Regions from separate parts of the Paenibacillus sp. P36 genome, predicted to be linked through region 2. Evidence: riboswitches for the same ligand, from Rfam matches in the RefSeq annotation. Region 2 holds a riboswitch; each other region holds the start of a gene.
The links. A riboswitch is a leader RNA that binds a small molecule or an ion and turns the genes downstream of it on or off. The one in region 2 is predicted to bind thiamine pyrophosphate.

Region 1 (4,212 bases), 3.3 Mb from region 2:
CGCTTAAGCGGCGCTTCTGGCCCATCGAGAGCTGGAACGGATGCCGCTTGCGCAGCGCGAGCAGATCGTACTGCCGCAGCAGCTCCTCCAGAGCAGCCTGCTGGGCGCCCTTCCCTCTCTCCGCCTCCGGCAGGGAGTAGAGCAGTTCCTCTTCCACCGAATTCGTCACGAATTGGAATTCGGGGTTTTGGAACACGAAGCCGACCTGCTCCGCAAGCTGCTCGATTTTGCTGCCCTTCACGCCGGCGATCCAGCAGCTGCCCTTGGTCGGGATGAGCCGCATGATGGCGAGCAGGAGCGAGCTTTTGCCCGCACCGTTGGCACCGATGATCGCTATCCAGTCACCGGGATAGACGCTCAAGTTATCCACAGAGGTCTTGATCTGTCCGCCGCGAAGCCCGGTGAAATCGCGAAAGGACATGATCGGCTGCCGGTTCTCAGCATCAGCTTCGACTTCCGCGGGCAACTTGCTCCTGTTTAAGCGTTCCATGTTGAGTTCGCTCCAAACGCCCGGATACCAAATCCCGTAGTCGGCAAGCTGCTTTTTGTACCTATCAAATACGACTTGTGGTGAGCCATCAGCCAGAATCTCTCCTTCCGGAGAGATGACAATCAGACGGTCGATAAGATCGAGAATACCGCTGATTTTATGCTCCACAATGACCAAGGTTTTGTCAGTGCTAATGGACCTGATCGTTTCCCAAACAAGCCCCGTGCCCTCCTCATCCAATAACGCTGTAGGCTCATCTAGAAAAAGCACTTCCGGCTCCAGCGCAAGGACGCTTGCAATCGCCAACCGCTGCTTCATTCCCTGCGACAGTTGGTTGATTAAGGTGTGAGCGTCTTCCAGCTGCAAACCCACCAAGCTCAGATAATGCGCGATCCGTTCCGGCATTTCCTCACGGGGGATTTGCCTATTTTCCAATACGAAAGCAATTTCCTCATCCACATATGGCATGCAAAACTGAGCGTCCGGATCTTGAAACACGTACCCCCATCGGCTTGGTGTGACAAGCTTATCCGCTTTCAGCGGAATCTCGATAATGTCGGGGACGATCCCGCTCAGTACTTGAAGCAGTGTTGATTTCCCGCAGCCGCTTGGCCCGAGCAGCAGCACTTTTTCCCCCGGCATCACCGAAAAGGAAATCCCTTGAAATAACAGGGGAACCTCGTTACCCGGATATTTTAAGCGCAGATTGGTAACCCCAATGCCCTCGCTCATAGGCATTACCCGAGTACATCGTAATCGTTCTTTGAAACCGGTCGAACCAAGTTCAGTACGCCCGTGCGAGCTAATGCTTTTGCCAAGTAATAGGCGAATACCCCAGCTATAATGGCGGAACCTGCAAGACGAAGCCCAATAAATAAGCAATAATTCCAGAATGTTAGCTGATCGATATAGCCATAATATTTATCTACAAGCAAAGAAAGTGCAGCGGATGCGAACGAAGCTAGAACGGTTACACCCACATTCGCCCGGCGATACATGAACAATGCGAAGACGATCTCTGCGCCAAGCCCTTGAAGAATACCATACGCAAGCGTCGATACTCCCCATGATCCTCCAAAAAGAGCCTCAATCGTCGCGGCTGCAACTTCAGCCAATAAGGCGACGCCTGGTTTACGAATAACGAGGAAAGCAAATGTAGCCGCCATGAACCACATCCCGTAGCTTAACTGCTCCGCGTGTAGACCGATCGGTTTTAGAAGATCATACATGGGTCCCCATATGCGATAAATCACCCCAAATACCGCCGCGATCACGATGGTGACCAAAATATCGGTCAATTTTAACCCTTTTGCTCCTGTTCCTTTTTGTGCCATTTCTTCTTCCCACTCCTTTTCCTGGATACCTTTTTGTTAAAATGAGATAGGCGAACACGAAAAAAAGCCTACCGGGATGCGGCAGGCATAAAATTAGTGCAGAAAGAGGCACTCCAATTCTCTACGCTGGCATTACCCAGATCAGATTAACGGTCAGTGGCATAGGGCCACTATCTCAGCCTGACTTCATCAAGCACCCGTGTTGCTATTCATTTGGCTTAACTGTAGCGGATTACTCGATATTTGGCAATGCCTTTGGAGAAATTATTTATCCATCAAAAGTTTTAAATCCAGTGTTAATCCATATAACTGGCGGATGCTGTCAACAATATCTTCCACCCGTTTCTGCTGTACTTCCGCGCTGGCAAGCACTTGCTGCACGGATGCGGCGGACTCTTCCGTTATCGCTGCCACGGATGTCATCTCCTCGGCCACCTTCTGGGAAGACACTTGCAACTGCTGGTTCATGCGCTGCAAGTTCTCCGCTTGCTCCATGACCTCAGCTGTATTCGTGTTAATAACCTCGAATAGCTGATCAACACTTTCCGCTGATTTTCTGCCCGATTCTACCGCCAGTTTGCCAATGGCGACCTTCTCAACTGCGGTCTCCACCTTCTGTTGAATGGAACCTAGAATCTCTGAGATATCCGTTGAAGCTACATGAGCGTTCATTGCAAGCTTCCGAATCTCTCCGGCAACTACGGCAAACCCTTTGCCATGTTCCCCGGCTCGAGCTGCCTCGATGGACGCATTGAGCGATAGAAGATTCGTTTGATTCGCGATATCGGCAATCGTTGTCACGATATTTCCGATTTTCACATTTTCTTCGTTCACTTCATTCATGATGCTCGACGTTTCCGTTACGATCACGGTAATATCCTTAATTTTATGCGTCAGATCTTCCATCTGGCTTTTGCCTTCATTCGTCATCCGAGCTGTATCCCGGGATCTGCTGCTCATCGTGTTCGATGCGGAAGAGGTCATCTCCACCGTCTCATTCACATCTTGGATAGCCGTTGTAATGTCTGTAATGGAAGTGGCTTGAGATTCAATGCCGATGGAAATTTCCTGAAAAGCCGCAACGACTTCTTCTGTGATTCTGCCTGTCACGGAGGCATTTTCATGAAGCGTGTTACTGGATGTTCCCAGTGCCTCTGTTGTCGTACGGACGCCTGTCAGAACCTCTTCCGTCTTCATCCGTGACACCTCGGACTCCCGACCGCTCTGAGCTACACGGCTTAATAATCGGAATCCTATCTGGCCTTGACCTATTAGCGTAATGATGATTAGCACATAAAAAGCATTGATAGCAATATAGTCAATCGGACCCGATAACGTGGAACAGAAATAGTTCAAATTAACGATTCCGATAACGCCATTAAGCAGTAACGGCTTATAATCCATATACAAGGAAACCAGCGCTAAACTTAAATACAAGATAAGCATGCTGGACAAAGCGTGATTATGCGTCATAAAGAAATATGAAATCACATTAAGGCCTATGGCAATGATATATTTGGTGTAAGTGACCCCGATTTTCCTCCAGATCAGCAGCGTGCAAATGACCGCAATAGGCGCTCCAAAAGTCAGCAGCGTCATAACAACTCCCATGGATCTATAGGAAGCCCCCATTCCTAACACCAAACAAGCCCATAACAGCTTCACCATTAACCCGTTTCTTTTATGTAGTTCCAGCATTTGTGCTGTCATTTGGTCATACCCCCTCTTTTCTATAAATTTTTCTACAAAAATAGACATTTACTTACATGATTCAACAATTGAAAGGGAAAATCCTCCTTTTTTTATGTCCAAAACGGGATCTTTACAAAGAATTTGACTTCTTGCCTCTATCGAAACTACAATATGTAGTGTATGACGGATTATTAACGTAAAGGAGCTCATATCAAATGGATACTACCACCATGCAGAACGGGTCGAATCTTACTGCAATTTTGCTTTATATAGGGGCAGCACTCTTCATTTTGGCCGTCATTGGTTACGTGCTTGCCGCGAAGACGAACAAAGCGAACACGAGCAAGCTGAAAAAATCCGAGAAGCAGGCTCTGCACAAAAAGCACAAGACTTGGATGCTGCTGTCTCATGCTCTTATAATTTTAGCGGTTTGTTCTTTAGGAACTTCTCTGATCCAAACCTCATCCAACAAATATAGCGTCGAAAAGCTTAATTACAATGCGCCTATCGAAGTCACGACGGATAAGGATTACGGGCGCAATCATGATGAAGGTATGCTGACCTACGAGATGAAAATCCCAACTTCAGGCACGCATAGCCCGCATGATTTAAAGTTTGGTTTTTACAAGGAAAGACCGACATATGCGATGCTTGTCCATAACTTGGAGCACGGCGACATCATCATCTACTACCATC
Region 2 (4,212 bases):
ATAATAACCCAGGCCGACACCGCCACCAAGCCATTCTGCAATGACAGCCCCCATCACGCTGTAGGTAGCGGATATTTTCAGCCCGGTAAACAGAAACGGAAGGGCGTGCGGCAGCTCTAATTTATAAAAAATCTGCCGTCTGCTGGCGCCAATCATTTGCATATAGTTGTACATGTTTCGGTCCGTCTGCATAAATCCGTCCAGCGTTGACATAGTGACAGGAAAGAAACAAACTAGTGCAATTAAAATAATTTTAGGTATGATGCCAAAACCAAATAAAATAATGAGCAGAGGTCCCAGCGCGATAATCGGGACATTTTGCGACAGGATCAGGAGCGGATAAAATCCCGCCTTCAAAAAAGGTACTCGATGCAAGCAGCTTGCTACGATAACGCCTCCTGTTACGCCAACAATAAACCCTATTAACATTAAACGTACTGTAGCAAATGTATGCATCCATACCCGTGGCATGTCCGTTGTACCGTCCTGCCAGATCTTGAGTGGACTTGGAAGCAACCAGCTTGCCGTTCCTCCCCAAGTCACCGCAAGCTGCCAAATAAGCAAGAGAAGGATGACCACAACAATCGGTGGCCACCCTGCTTTCAATCCGTTCTTCAGTTTCATTATCTGTATTTCTCCGTCAGCTTGTCCATCGATGCGCCAGACGGGTTAAAGTAGATTTTCACTTGCGAGATAACGTTAGGACTACCCATCTCAATCATCGCTTCGTTCATATCTTGAATGATCAGCATAAGCTGATCCAGTTCCCCTTCCATCGTCGTTTCAAGCGGGGAAACGAAATATTTCACACCTGACTTAGCGATGACTTCAATCGCGCGATCCACATAAGGAATCACATCTTCACCGTTTTTTGTTTTAGGAATAATTTGAATACTTACAAGCGCGTTAGCCATCGTAAAAGCCCCTTCCGAGTCATAAAATTATTTCGTGCCAGCAGGTAAGAAATTGTTCGTAAACGCTGCGTCTACATCGAGATTTTTCTCCAAAAGCTTATGCTCCAACATCCAGTTCGCGTAATTTTCCCATACTTGACGTTTTTGTTCGCCCCAACGCGGCGCATCATCCTGATAACGAGGGCTAAGCCATTTTTGGCTGGCCATCACGAGTTTGGCATCCAAATCAGGTACAGCTTTGATCAAAATATTGGCGGCATCCTCAGGCTTGCTGATTGCGAATTGATAACCCTTGGCTGCTGCTGCCGTGAATGCTTTAACTAGCTCCGGCTTCTCTTTAATCAGTTTTTCGTTTGTTGCTAATACAGGAGTATAGTAGTCCAGTTTATCCGAATATTTGTTCAAATAAATCATGTTCAGCGGCTCTCCGCGAAGCTCGGCGTCCACACCTGTCCAAGCATAATAAATCCAGGCGAAATCGATATCTCTTTTGACTGCTGTGAAATAATCGGCATCACCGATATTTACGTTTTTCACTTTGCTTGGATCAGCTTTCTCGGATTGCATCAGCGAGTCGATCATTGCGCTTTCAGCCGGGGCTCCCCAACCACCGTATGTTTTCCCTTCGAAATCCTTAGGTGTTTTAATGTTTTTCGCTACCGGTGAAGCAAATCCCGATGTATTATGCTGAATAACAGCTGCAATGGAAACGAGGGGTACACCTTGGATGCGTCCCTGCGTAATGCTTTCTTGATAGGAAACCCCGAATTCAGCCGCTCCTGAAGCAATCATCGCATCCGCCCCGGCTTCGCCAGGTGCAATGATTTGAACATTCAGTCCTTCTTGTTCAAAAAATCCTTGGTCTTTCGCCACATACAGACCCGTATGGTTGGTGTTCGGCGTCCAGTCCAGGACAACCTTGACATCCGTCAGCGGTTTAGCCGAAGCGGCTGGGCTTGCTGAAGCAGCCGGGCTTGCCGGATTGGCTGGTTTCGCCTCTTGTTTCCCGCAACCTGCTGCAAGGACAGTCAAGCTCACCAGCATAAGTGGTGCAATTTTTTTCCAGTTCATTTCTTGTTTCCCTCTCCCTTATATCTATATAACCACAAGAAAAAGCTCCCGTTATCCGGGAGCGCCATTGGTAGAAAAATGATAAACCCATACAAAATTAAGAAATAGACAAACATTTTGTGTGAATTCTCTACGCTGGCATTACCCAGATCAGATTAACGGTTAGTGACATTTCGGTCACAATCTCAGCCTGACGACTCAAGCTCCCGTGGGTTCTTATTGGTTTGATATTACCATACCGCATGTTCGCTATGAATGCAAACAAAAACCACCATTCCTTTTCACAGAAATCGCGGTTTATATGAACATTCGGTTACTTTTTCTTCTTATCCATCGATTAATTAACAAGCCAGTCTTTCAATTGTGAGCCCAGCCGCTTCGCATCTTGATAACCCAACTCATGTAAAACTTCGAGTTTCCTAGGATTTTTCTCCATTCGGCCTACCAGCACTTTGGACGATGGACGAATGACGATTGCACTGCCATCCGCTTCCATTTGCCTAACAAGCTCTAAAGTGCCATTATAAATTTCACTGCGATTAACTAACACATCCACCAAGCCATCATATTTCGGATAAAAGCTTTTAGCTAACCAGCGCTGCTTAAAAGGGGTCTTGCGATAACCCATCTCTTTGGTTAAGACGATGATATGCTTTCTGTTCCCATCTGCAACTGATTTCCTCACAGGGATCGGATCTACCAAGCCGCCATCAAATAAAGTACGGCCATCATAAAGAATGGGCTGCGCAACAAACGGCAGCGAGCTTGATGCTTGAACGATCGGCATCGTTTGTTGGTCAAGTTGATGCTTCGTATAATAGACCGGTTCTCCTGTATGCGCATCAGTCGTTCCGATAGCGAATTGCTGGGGTGAACGATAAAATGCATCGTAATCAAACGGTACTAATTTATTAGGCAGTTCATTGAAGATAAAATCCATGCCAAATATGCTCTTATGACGCAATAAATTGCGATAACTTAAATACCGATGATCTCCAATATAGTCAATGGTCACTTTCTTATTGCGACCAGGTTGTTTCGAAATATAGGATACCGCGTTGCAGGCTCCCGCTGATACACCAACTACATACGGGAAATACCAATCTTGTTCCATAAAGTATTCCAAGACTCCCGCGGTGTATACGCCTCGCATACCTCCGCCTTCCAGTACGAGTCCAATTCCTTCCATCGTGACACCTTCTTTCTGTCTATCTCTAGCCCTTTATTAGCATACAGGAAATGTCAATTAAAATAAATGCTCCTCCGTCTCCGTAAGAGTGACAAAGAAGCAGGTTCAAGCTCTTTTTTTATATGGATTCGGGGATTACCCCACATAATCCGCGTTTTTGACCAAATTCCGCAAGCCTATAAGAAAAGGCTGCTCGCAGGTCTATCGTGACCTTTTGAACAGCCTTACCGCTTTAACTATGAATTAGTTTTGTTAATGTTGTTTAAGCTAGGTGGAAATTCAGCAGCATTTTGCTTCTTTAACGTCTGAGCTTCTTCCATCAAGGAAGCGTCATTCTGCTGATTATTCTTCTTATCAGGACGATTCACTTTGGTCATTGCCTTCACCTCCATCATCTCCCACCTAGTATGAGAAGGCTGTCGGCTTATTATGCTTTATCGATCCTTAATGCCGTTAACGTTGTTCTCTGTAAAGCTCCTTGATCACCAGAAATTCATCCAAGTGCTCCAGAAAAAGATCCACAACCACGGGGTCAAAATGGCGTCCGCGTTCTGATTTTAATAAATCCAGCACCCTATCCAGCTCCCATGCTTTCTTATAGACACGATCACTGCACAGTGCGTCAAACACATCGGCTAACGCCGTAATACGTCCATAGACGTGAATATCCTCGCCACGAAGTCCATGCGGATACCCCGAACCATCGAACCGCTCATGATGCTGCTGCGCAATGATTGCCGCTGCGTTCAACACTTGCTTGTTCGAATGCTTCAGCATTTCATAACCCAAATTCGAGTGGGTTTTCATAATTTCGAATTCTTCCTGTGTCAATGGGCCCGGCTTGTTCAGGATCGCATCCGGAATCCCGACTTTCCCCACATCGTGCATCGGCGAGGCTAGACGAATAACCTCTGCTTCTTGCTCTGACAATCCGTATTTTATCGCCAGCAAACGCGAATATTCCGCTACTCGCTTCACATGATGCCCCGTTTCCCGGGATCGTGTTTCCGTGATTTCACCCATCGTATAGATGATTTC
Region 3 (4,212 bases), 4.3 Mb from region 2:
CAGCTTTGTCCATCATAAGAAGCGTTTGGAAGGTGCTGAACAACTGTCTCTGCGCCTGGCTCATAGCGGGACGATTTTGCCCCTGTTGCTTCGCATCCGGTGAAGCTTGTGCGCTCGCTTGAGGTTGTGCTGTACTTGCCGCTGCTTGCTGAGGGGAAGCTTGGTTGCCGCAACCGCTGAGCAAAGCGGGGAGAAGGATGCATAAGCCGGCTATTTGTTTCATTTTAATTTTCATATGTCTATGTACCACTCCTATCGATAATCTTCCATTTCATTCTCATTGTACGGCGTAATTATGAAAAAAAAGAGAAGGGAAGCTGAATAGGAGATAAATGTTAGCTTAAAAATGGCTGAGTGTGTAAAAGAGCATGCAAAAAAGAAGCTGCACAGGCAGCTCCTCATTAAACTTGTTTAGCTCGATTCACAGTTAGATTAGGTCTATCGGTTTTCAAAGCGTATTTTCTGTTCAAAAGAAATCCGAATAACGACGCCAGCGACTGCTGGAACAGCATCCCTAGCACAACGGGAATCGCCACCGGAGGCGGAAAGTACGCTACAGCAAGCACGGCGCCGGCGCTAATATTCCGCATCCCGCTGTTAAACGTAAGCGCCACAACGACGTCCTGCTCCCACTTCATCAGCTTGGCGACGATCCATCCCAGGATGTAGCCGAGGGAAGCGAGGGCTAGTACAAAACCGGCCAAACCAAGCAGTTTGGCATTAAAATCACGCAAGTATGGCGCGATAACGGAGCTGTTAATCGCAACAACGATGCCCATGCATATTTTCGAAAAAGGACCTAGACGGCCGCTCCACTGCTCTTTAATTTTGCCCTTCGTCCATTGATTAAGGAGCATGCCCAGCAAGGACGGGACGACGATCATGAAGAATAGACCTTGCATCATGGCAAAAGTGTCCATCTGGACTTTCGTGCCGACCAGTGCAGAGAGTGTATAAGGAACAACAAACGGTGAAAGAACGGTATCCATGAGAATAATGGATAGAGTCAGCACGATGTTTCCACGATAAATGGCGACCCACACGAAGCTTGTAATCCCTGTTGGAATGGCTGCGGCCAGAATGAGCCCTGTGATGGTTAATGGTTCCGAGCTGTAAACGGCGTGACCGAGCCCAAGCGCAAGCAGCGGCATACCAACATGTAGAATCAGCAGCGTAGCGATAAGTGGGAAGGGCTGGACGATCACTTTAACAAATTCCTTGAAGCTGGAGCTGATGCTGCCCGAGAATGTCATAAAGGCAAACAGCCAAGGCGATAAGAAGGTAAAGCCGGATAAATGACTGCCGAGCAGAACGCCGATAAGTACGCTGACAGGCGTGATGAGTGGCAAAATTTTTTCCAGCTGGCGATTCAATTGAGCTAGCATCTGGGTGTTCATCCTTCCTGACAATGGATAATAAAGGCCGAGGGTTGCGTTCTCCCTATTATAAGAGCATTAGCTTCGGGTGACTAGGATAAGATGGGTTGGAAATTTTTATTTCCATCGACTGGATACCGTGTTATGATAATGAACAAATGAATACGAATGTATCCCTAGGGGCGCCGCAAGGCTGAGACAGAGCAATCTGAACCCTTTGAACCTGAACTGGGTCATACCAGCGGAGGAAAGTGGAAACCGGACTTTGGCGCCTCATTTTTGCATGTTTATTATGCGGGCAACCTACAACCACTTTTCTTGGGAAAAGTGGTTTTTTTGCGTCTTGATTGCCGCACCAGGCTAAATTGCCTATCGATACATCGGTTCAAAAAGTGAGGAGGCGGACTTCCATGTCCGAGCGCGAGCTGCATGTGATATCGAATGGCAAGTTGGCATGGAAGGAGATGGCTGCCATTGCAACCCAGATCCATCCTTATGTCACGGCCATACATATACGAGAGAAAAATAAGCCGATGGATGAAGTTTTTATGGGCGTACAGTATTTGTTGGAACAAGGTATACCCGCGAAAACACTTTGTATCAACGGCTACCCCTGGATGGCAACTGCTGCAGGGCTTGGCGGTTTGCACCTTCCCGAAAGCTCTCCACAGCTGTTGAAGATAAGAGATAGCTATCCAAGCGCGCATCGCACAGGAGTCTCTGTACATAGCACAGAGGAAGCTGTCAAACGCGAGCGCGAAGGGGCGGATTATGTCTTGTATGGGCATATTTTTGCAACAGGTTCAAAGCTGGGGGTTGAACCAAGAGGGCTTGAACAACTGGGGAATGTTGTCCGGCAGGTAACGATTCCGGTCATCGCTATCGGTGGCATAACACCTGCAAGAGTAAGGCCTGTTCTAGCTGCGGGAGCTTCCGGCATCGCGGTGATGAGCGGCATTTGGGAGGCGGATGACCCCATGGAAACCGTAAAAGCTTACATCCAAGAGTTGCAGCAGCAAGAAGAAACTAGAGGTGAGAGACTTGAAGCATACGAGTGACGTTATCATCGTTGGCGGAGGCGTGATAGGCGCATCGATCGCCTATCACTTGGCGAAGCGAGGCCAGTCCGTCACGCTGCTGGAGCGCAGCAGGCTGGGGACGGAGGCCTCGGCTGCCGCAGCCGGCATGCTCGGAGCGCAGTCCGAGATGGCGGACACCGGGCCCCTGTTCCAGTGGGCCAGGCAAAGCAGAGCGATGTTCCCCGAACTGAGCGGGGAACTGAGGAGCCTCACGGGCATCGACATCGGTCTCGTCCGTGAAGGGCTTTTGAACGTCGCGCTCAGCGACGATCAGGAGCAAGAGCTGCGCGCGAGGGAGAAGCTCCAGCGCGCAGCGGGTGAAAAAGCGGAGTGGCTGAGCGCAGCCGCAGCCTCAGCGCTCGAACCCGCGCTGAGCCGAGTGACGCGCGGAGCATTGTACCTGCCCGAGGATGGGCAGGTCGAGGCGCCGCAGCTGGCGGCGGCATTCGCGCAGGCGGCGCGGGTGCTCGGGGCGAAGCTGCAGGAATTCGCCCACGTGCAAGGGCTGCTGACGGAGCGCGATCGCGTCATCGGCGTAATGACGAGCGAGGGGCCGCTGTATAGCGAGCACGTTGTTGTGGCGGCCGGCACGTGGAGCGGCCAGTTCCTTGCCAGCAGCGGGATCGACCTGCCGGTGTATCCCGTGAAGGGGGAGTGCTTCTCGGTACTCACGGAGAAGCGCGAGCTGCAGAAGACCCTGTTCACGCCAGGGTGCTATATTGTCCCCAAAGCGGGAGGCCGGCTGCTCGTAGGCGCCACGGTTGTGCCGAACAGCTACGACCGCAAGGTGTCGCTGGCAGGGCTCGCGGAGCTGATGGAGCGAGCGAAGCAATTAATGCCCGCAATCGGCGATGCCGAGTGGGAGAAGGCTTGGTCAGGCCTGCGTCCGCAGACGCCAGACGGCATGCCGTACATCGGCAAAGTCCCGATGTATGAGGGCTTGTTTGCGGCCTGCGGGCATTACCGCAACGGGATTTTGCTCAGCCCGATCACAGGGAAGATTATCGCTCAGCTCGTATTAGGCGAGGACGTGGGCAGTTTACAGCCCAATTTGGAAGCATTTTGCCCCGATCAGTCGCGAACGTCCAAGCGCTTGGAAAGTGGGCGACTACAAGGAGAGGAGCTGCAAAGCATTGAAGCTGCACATTAACGGCCAAAGCGTAGAGGTTCCGGATGCGATTCGTACGATTGAAGAGCTGCTAGCCCATTTTGAGCTGCAGGAGAAAATGCTCGTTGTCGAGCATAATCAGAACATTTTACAAAAAGAAGATCATGTGAAAACGGAGTTATCGGAAGGACATAAAATCGAAATCGTTCATTTTGTTGGAGGGGGATAATTAACCATGTTAAAAATCGGTCCATATGAATTTCGTTCAAGATTGCTGTTAGGTACAGGCAAATTCCCGAATTTTGATATTCAGAAGCAGGCTGTGGATGTGAGCGAATCGCAGATTTTGACGTTTGCGGTACGGAGGATGAACATTTTTGAGGCGAGCCAACCGAATTTCTTATCCATGCTGGATGTGTCGAACTTCACGCTGCTGCCGAACACGGCCGGGGCGAAAACAGCGGAAGAAGCGGTGCGCATCGCCAAATTGGCGAAGGCATCCGGGCTTTGCGACATGATTAAGGTAGAAGTGATTGGCGATGAAATGACGCTGCTGCCTGACCCTGTTGAAACATTAAAAGCGTCGGAGATGCTGCTTGAAGAGGGCTTCATCGTACTGCCGTATACGTCGGATGACGTGTTATTGGCT
Region 4 (4,212 bases), 1.2 Mb from region 2:
CATTGTAGGATATACGAGGGAACTCTTCGTTATCGTAAAAGGTATACACCGGTTCGCGATTCAACGCATCTTGTAAATAGGGTTCCAGCCAGATTTGAAAACCTTCGTAACCTGCAGTGACGGTCTCTGCGTGATGCATGCCCGATCCGGTTTGCATCAACTGTACGTCGCCTGCTTCAAGTGTACTCTCTGTGCCGAGCGTATCCCGGTGAGTTCCTTTTCCGTTGATACCGTAAGTTAGAATTTCAAAGCCTTGATGAGGATGAAAGCCGATGCCGCCTTCCTTCACCGCATGCCCCCATGACCAATAGAAAAGAGGTCCAAGCCGCACGGTAGCGGCTCCTTGGCCTGAAAATCCTAGCGGCTTCTGCGCATATATCCTTCCTCCGTCGAAAGATTCTTTCCCTTGAAACTCTGGGCCTAGGATCTGTATGTTCATTGTAATCTCTCCCATCTATACCAGATATGAATGTTAATAATATATATATTATAATAATAGGATATTTTTATTGATAAAAATGACCCTCTTTGTTTCAGTTAGAGGGTCGTTTTTGCATCATACCAAAGATTATGACTTATTTTCATCTTCCTGTGCAGTTGCATCGCTTTGACGATTCTTAATGCCGTATCCAATTTTCTTAAGCAGGACAATGAGTTCATGCTTCTCTTCATCCGTCACAAAGGACAAATCGTCGGAGATCGCTTGGACATGAGTCGGAAAAATCGTATCAAAATAACTTCGGCCTTCGCCGGTCAATACCACATTCACCTTGCGGCGATCACCTGGAATAGGAAGGCGTTCCACGAATCCTTTCTTCTCAAGCTTATCCACCACATAAGTGATACTCCCGCTTGGAATCGAGAACGTGTCGCTAATTTTCTGTATAGGGTGTGGACCTTTATTGTAAAGAAACTCAAGAATCTGGAATGTCTCGATACTGAGATCAAAGCTATCAATGCTGCGCTCCATGCTGCCAAACAATTCCTTTACCATGTTTCTTATAACGCGTATAAGCCTTAAATCAAGCTCTATACCCTCTTTATCGCGTTCAGTCATACGCCAACCACCTTATCTTGCTTTCTTATACACAAGGATATTCGACTTCCTCAGGAATTTCAATTAGAAAAAATCGAATGTCTTCTGCTTCAGTTCAAAATAATGACAATAACAGCGAGTATGAACAGAATGATGGGCATCAAGGCTTTACCAACTGGATCTTTCACGCGAACCAAGTGGACAAGAGCCGCAACAAACATGGTGATTGCCATAAGAATAGCACCGATTAAGGCATACGGACTAACCCAAATGCCGATAATAATGATAGCGGCCGACAGCACTTCTACTAAACCAGTAAAAATCCTCATTCCCGTCGATAGCCGATAACGCTTGAACTCGTCTACCATCTGCTTGCTGCCGAACTTCATGAAACCAAACAGCAGAAACCCGATCCCTAAAATAATTTGAAGCACGATGGACAAAATATGCATGTGAACCACCCCTATGAATAATTTATATAACGTTAGTTATTCTAATATTAGAATATATATTAGTCAAGACATAATTTTAGAACAGCTTAAATGAAAAAAGGAGAAAGCCATGTGGCTTTCTCCTTGAATTCCTAACTATTCATCAGGCCAACTTTCCATCCGGTAAGCCATCTCCCAGAACAAATATTCATACCGCGTCGTGTTCAGAAAAATCTCTTCCAGCCTATAGAGTTCGGATTCCGGCTTCCCTTCGGCAAGCTGATCGAGCAGGCCGATGCACCACTGCGCTAACCCTCCGAACTCTTCGGAGCTGTACATTTTAATCCAATCCCCATAGTAGGAATGTTCGCTCGCTCCCGGCAATCGGCTTAGTTCTTTGCCAATTTCAGAATAACTCCACATGCAAGGAAGCAGCGCCGCGGTTAACTCGGCTAACGATCCGTTTTGCGCCGTATGCAGCATATAATGCGTATAAGCCAAAGTAATCGGGGAAGGTTTGGCCTGTTCCAACTCCTCCTCCGTGATTCCGAAGCGAGCGGCATATGCCCTGTGAAGGGACATTTCTTCATTTAATGTGGAGTCCAGCAGAGCCGCAAATTTCCCCATAACTGCCAAATCATCCGATTTGACCGCTCCTAATGCAAACAGTTTGGCATAATCTTTTAAATACACATAGTCTTGAATCATATAAAAGCGAAATTTCTCCAATTCTAACGTGCCGTCTCCCATTTGCTGAACAAACGAATGGGCGTGGTTTCTCCGCCATACCGGTTGCAGCCGCTCATATAAACGTTCAGAAAAAGTCATTGTCTTATCCCCTTTTAATTAATCTAGTAGTCAAACAAAAAAACCGCTTTCTGATAGAAAGCGGCCGCGTTATGACAGTACCCAAACGACAAACAACCACTTCCCTTCGCTAGCATTACCTAGATCAGGTGTAAGGGTTAAGACGAACGTCTTTCTCAGCTATAACAGCACCCCTAGTGTTCAATACGATTCAATTGTCTTCTCAAATCTTACCACAACCTGCTATTGCAGCCAATCCCCTACCATGCCTGAAATCTCCCACTGTCCATCTGAGCGGCCCGTCAGCACGATAGAATTTCCTTGCAGGTTGGTTCCAATCAGGGTCTTACCCCCTAAGGGTGTTAGAATCGTCTTCCCCGGTTGTGTTTGCAAATTAAGCTGATACGGAGCTTCCACAAAAAATGTGTACGTGACGCTGGCTTTCGCTGTTGGCAGCAGCAAGGTGACCTCAGCGGATGCGCCAGCGTTGGTGATTTTGAAGCCTATGTAATCAAAAGTGACGGATCCGGAAGAAGGATATGCTTGAATAGGCAGCGGCTGTTTGGAGGCATAGATATCCTCGGCTGAGGGGTCTATGGCATAGAGCTTTTGGCCTCCGCCTTTGACGGAGCAGCCCAAATAGGTAACGTTCCGCAGCAATTCTGCGTTGTTTTTCTTTAACGAGAATCCACGCTTAATCAGCGGAACCTGACGCGTATCTACGGATTCGCAATCCCTATAAACCGCATTTCCGATCGCGGTTCTTACCTGCGACGGTACCGTTGTGAGGATGAACGAGGAGCCGTAACCGTAGGGGTCTTCCGGCTGGTTAACCGTGTTACAGTTCATCGCCCGGCACCGAATATAGGAGCGCTTCGCGCCGTCTGCCGAGAAAGATAAATCCGAGAATCCGGCGTACTGCTCACTTTCCGCGATACAATCAATCAGTTTGATTTCACCCTGTACGGCTTTCGTGCCATCTCCACCATAATTCATGGAGAAACCAAACGAGTTCCCTTTCGTTTTGCATTTATCAAACACGATATCGATGGGTTCACTGGCAGCCGTTGGTTTCAGCAAAGTGACCAGGAAGCCCCGGCCTGTATTTCCATCCGCCACACATTGGATGAAGCGAATATTTTTCAGCAAATCAAGTTGGCCATTCGGTTCAATATCGACTCCACTCTGCGGAGCTGTTCCTTTCGTGCCAGAGAAACGGCATTCCTCCACGGTGAGACCGTCTACGGAGATTACAGAGAGTCCTTGTCTTCGGTTATTATCCGCGCGGCAATTACGGAGCACAATATTCCGGCAGAAACCTACCGTCGATTCGAAATAGCCGATATAAAAGCCATCTCCACCGCTGTCATTTGCGTTGATATTCTCAATAACAATATTCTCCGAACCGCTGATGTCAAAAATATGAGCTTGTTCGCCTGTCGTATACGCCGCCTTGTTCATACGTAACGTCGAGCCGTTTCCGTTGATGTATACGTCTTTAACGGTTTTGATGCGGATCAATCGTTCGTAGACAGGCCCTACTTTGCTCAGTGTATCTACCGCTTGTATGACGGTCCCTGGCTCAAATTCAATCGCAATTTGACTTGGAATGAACAATTGGCCTGTTAAATAAAAGCCCGCCCGCTGTTTGGGAATAAAAAGCTTATGACCAGACGCGGTATTTAGCGCTGTCTGTAAAGCCAGCGTATCGTTCGTCACGCCGTCTCCTTTGGTGCCGAACCAAGAAGCAGTCAGCGTATCCCCGTAAATCCGCTTGAACCGCCTGCCGTTGGAGGACACAAGTACGGTTCCCGTGTTATCTACGGATGTAGTGTCGTTCGGATCATAACGGAAGAAGCCCTCCTGCATCTCGTTCGTTACGTAATAAGCAAGCGTAGGATCAGGTTCGAGCTCGAGCCTCAGGTCCTCCAACTTAAC

Region 1: another riboswitch for thiamine pyrophosphate. It lies ahead of ACKTT9_RS01740 (ECF transporter S component); the one in region 2 lies ahead of ACKTT9_RS16470 (ABC transporter substrate-binding protein).
Region 3: another riboswitch for thiamine pyrophosphate. It lies ahead of ACKTT9_RS35125 (DUF561 domain-containing protein); the one in region 2 lies ahead of ACKTT9_RS16470 (ABC transporter substrate-binding protein).
Region 4: another riboswitch for thiamine pyrophosphate. It lies ahead of tenA (thiaminase II); the one in region 2 lies ahead of ACKTT9_RS16470 (ABC transporter substrate-binding protein).

The regions. Positions count from the first base shown of each region.
Region 1 is NZ_AP038372.1:378,796-383,007, reverse strand. Features, by position in the region: gene ACKTT9_RS01745 (ABC transporter ATP-binding protein) at 1-1,222, opposite strand, end outside; gene ACKTT9_RS01740 (ECF transporter S component) at 1,228-1,824, opposite strand; TPP riboswitch at 1,926-2,035, opposite strand; gene ACKTT9_RS01735 (methyl-accepting chemotaxis protein) at 2,089-3,534, opposite strand; gene ACKTT9_RS01730 (DUF3105 domain-containing protein) at 3,732-4,212, shown strand, end outside.
Region 2 is NZ_AP038372.1:3,688,173-3,692,384, reverse strand. Features, by position in the region: gene ACKTT9_RS16480 (ABC transporter permease) at 1-624, opposite strand, end outside; gene ACKTT9_RS16475 (MTH1187 family thiamine-binding protein) at 624-914, opposite strand; gene ACKTT9_RS16470 (ABC transporter substrate-binding protein) at 942-1,985, opposite strand; TPP riboswitch at 2,098-2,205, opposite strand; gene ACKTT9_RS16465 (patatin family protein) at 2,323-3,174, opposite strand; gene ACKTT9_RS16460 (hypothetical protein) at 3,411-3,551, opposite strand; gene ACKTT9_RS16455 (DUF3369 domain-containing protein) at 3,628-4,212, opposite strand, start outside.
Region 3 is NZ_AP038372.1:8,018,174-8,022,385, reverse strand. Features, by position in the region: gene ACKTT9_RS35135 (hypothetical protein) at 1-235, opposite strand, end outside; gene ACKTT9_RS35130 (bile acid:sodium symporter family protein) at 402-1,385, opposite strand; TPP riboswitch at 1,545-1,643, shown strand; gene ACKTT9_RS35125 (DUF561 domain-containing protein) at 1,787-2,434, shown strand; gene thiO (glycine oxidase ThiO) at 2,418-3,605, shown strand; gene thiS (sulfur carrier protein ThiS) at 3,589-3,792, shown strand; gene ACKTT9_RS35110 (thiazole synthase) at 3,799-4,212, shown strand, end outside.
Region 4 is NZ_AP038372.1:4,860,479-4,864,690, forward strand. Features, by position in the region: gene ACKTT9_RS21795 (pirin family protein) at 1-439, opposite strand, end outside; gene ACKTT9_RS21800 (MarR family winged helix-turn-helix transcriptional regulator) at 569-1,057, opposite strand; gene ACKTT9_RS21805 (DoxX family protein) at 1,147-1,488, opposite strand; gene tenA (thiaminase II) at 1,624-2,295, opposite strand; TPP riboswitch at 2,380-2,480, opposite strand; gene ACKTT9_RS21815 (right-handed parallel beta-helix repeat-containing protein) at 2,518-4,212, opposite strand, start outside.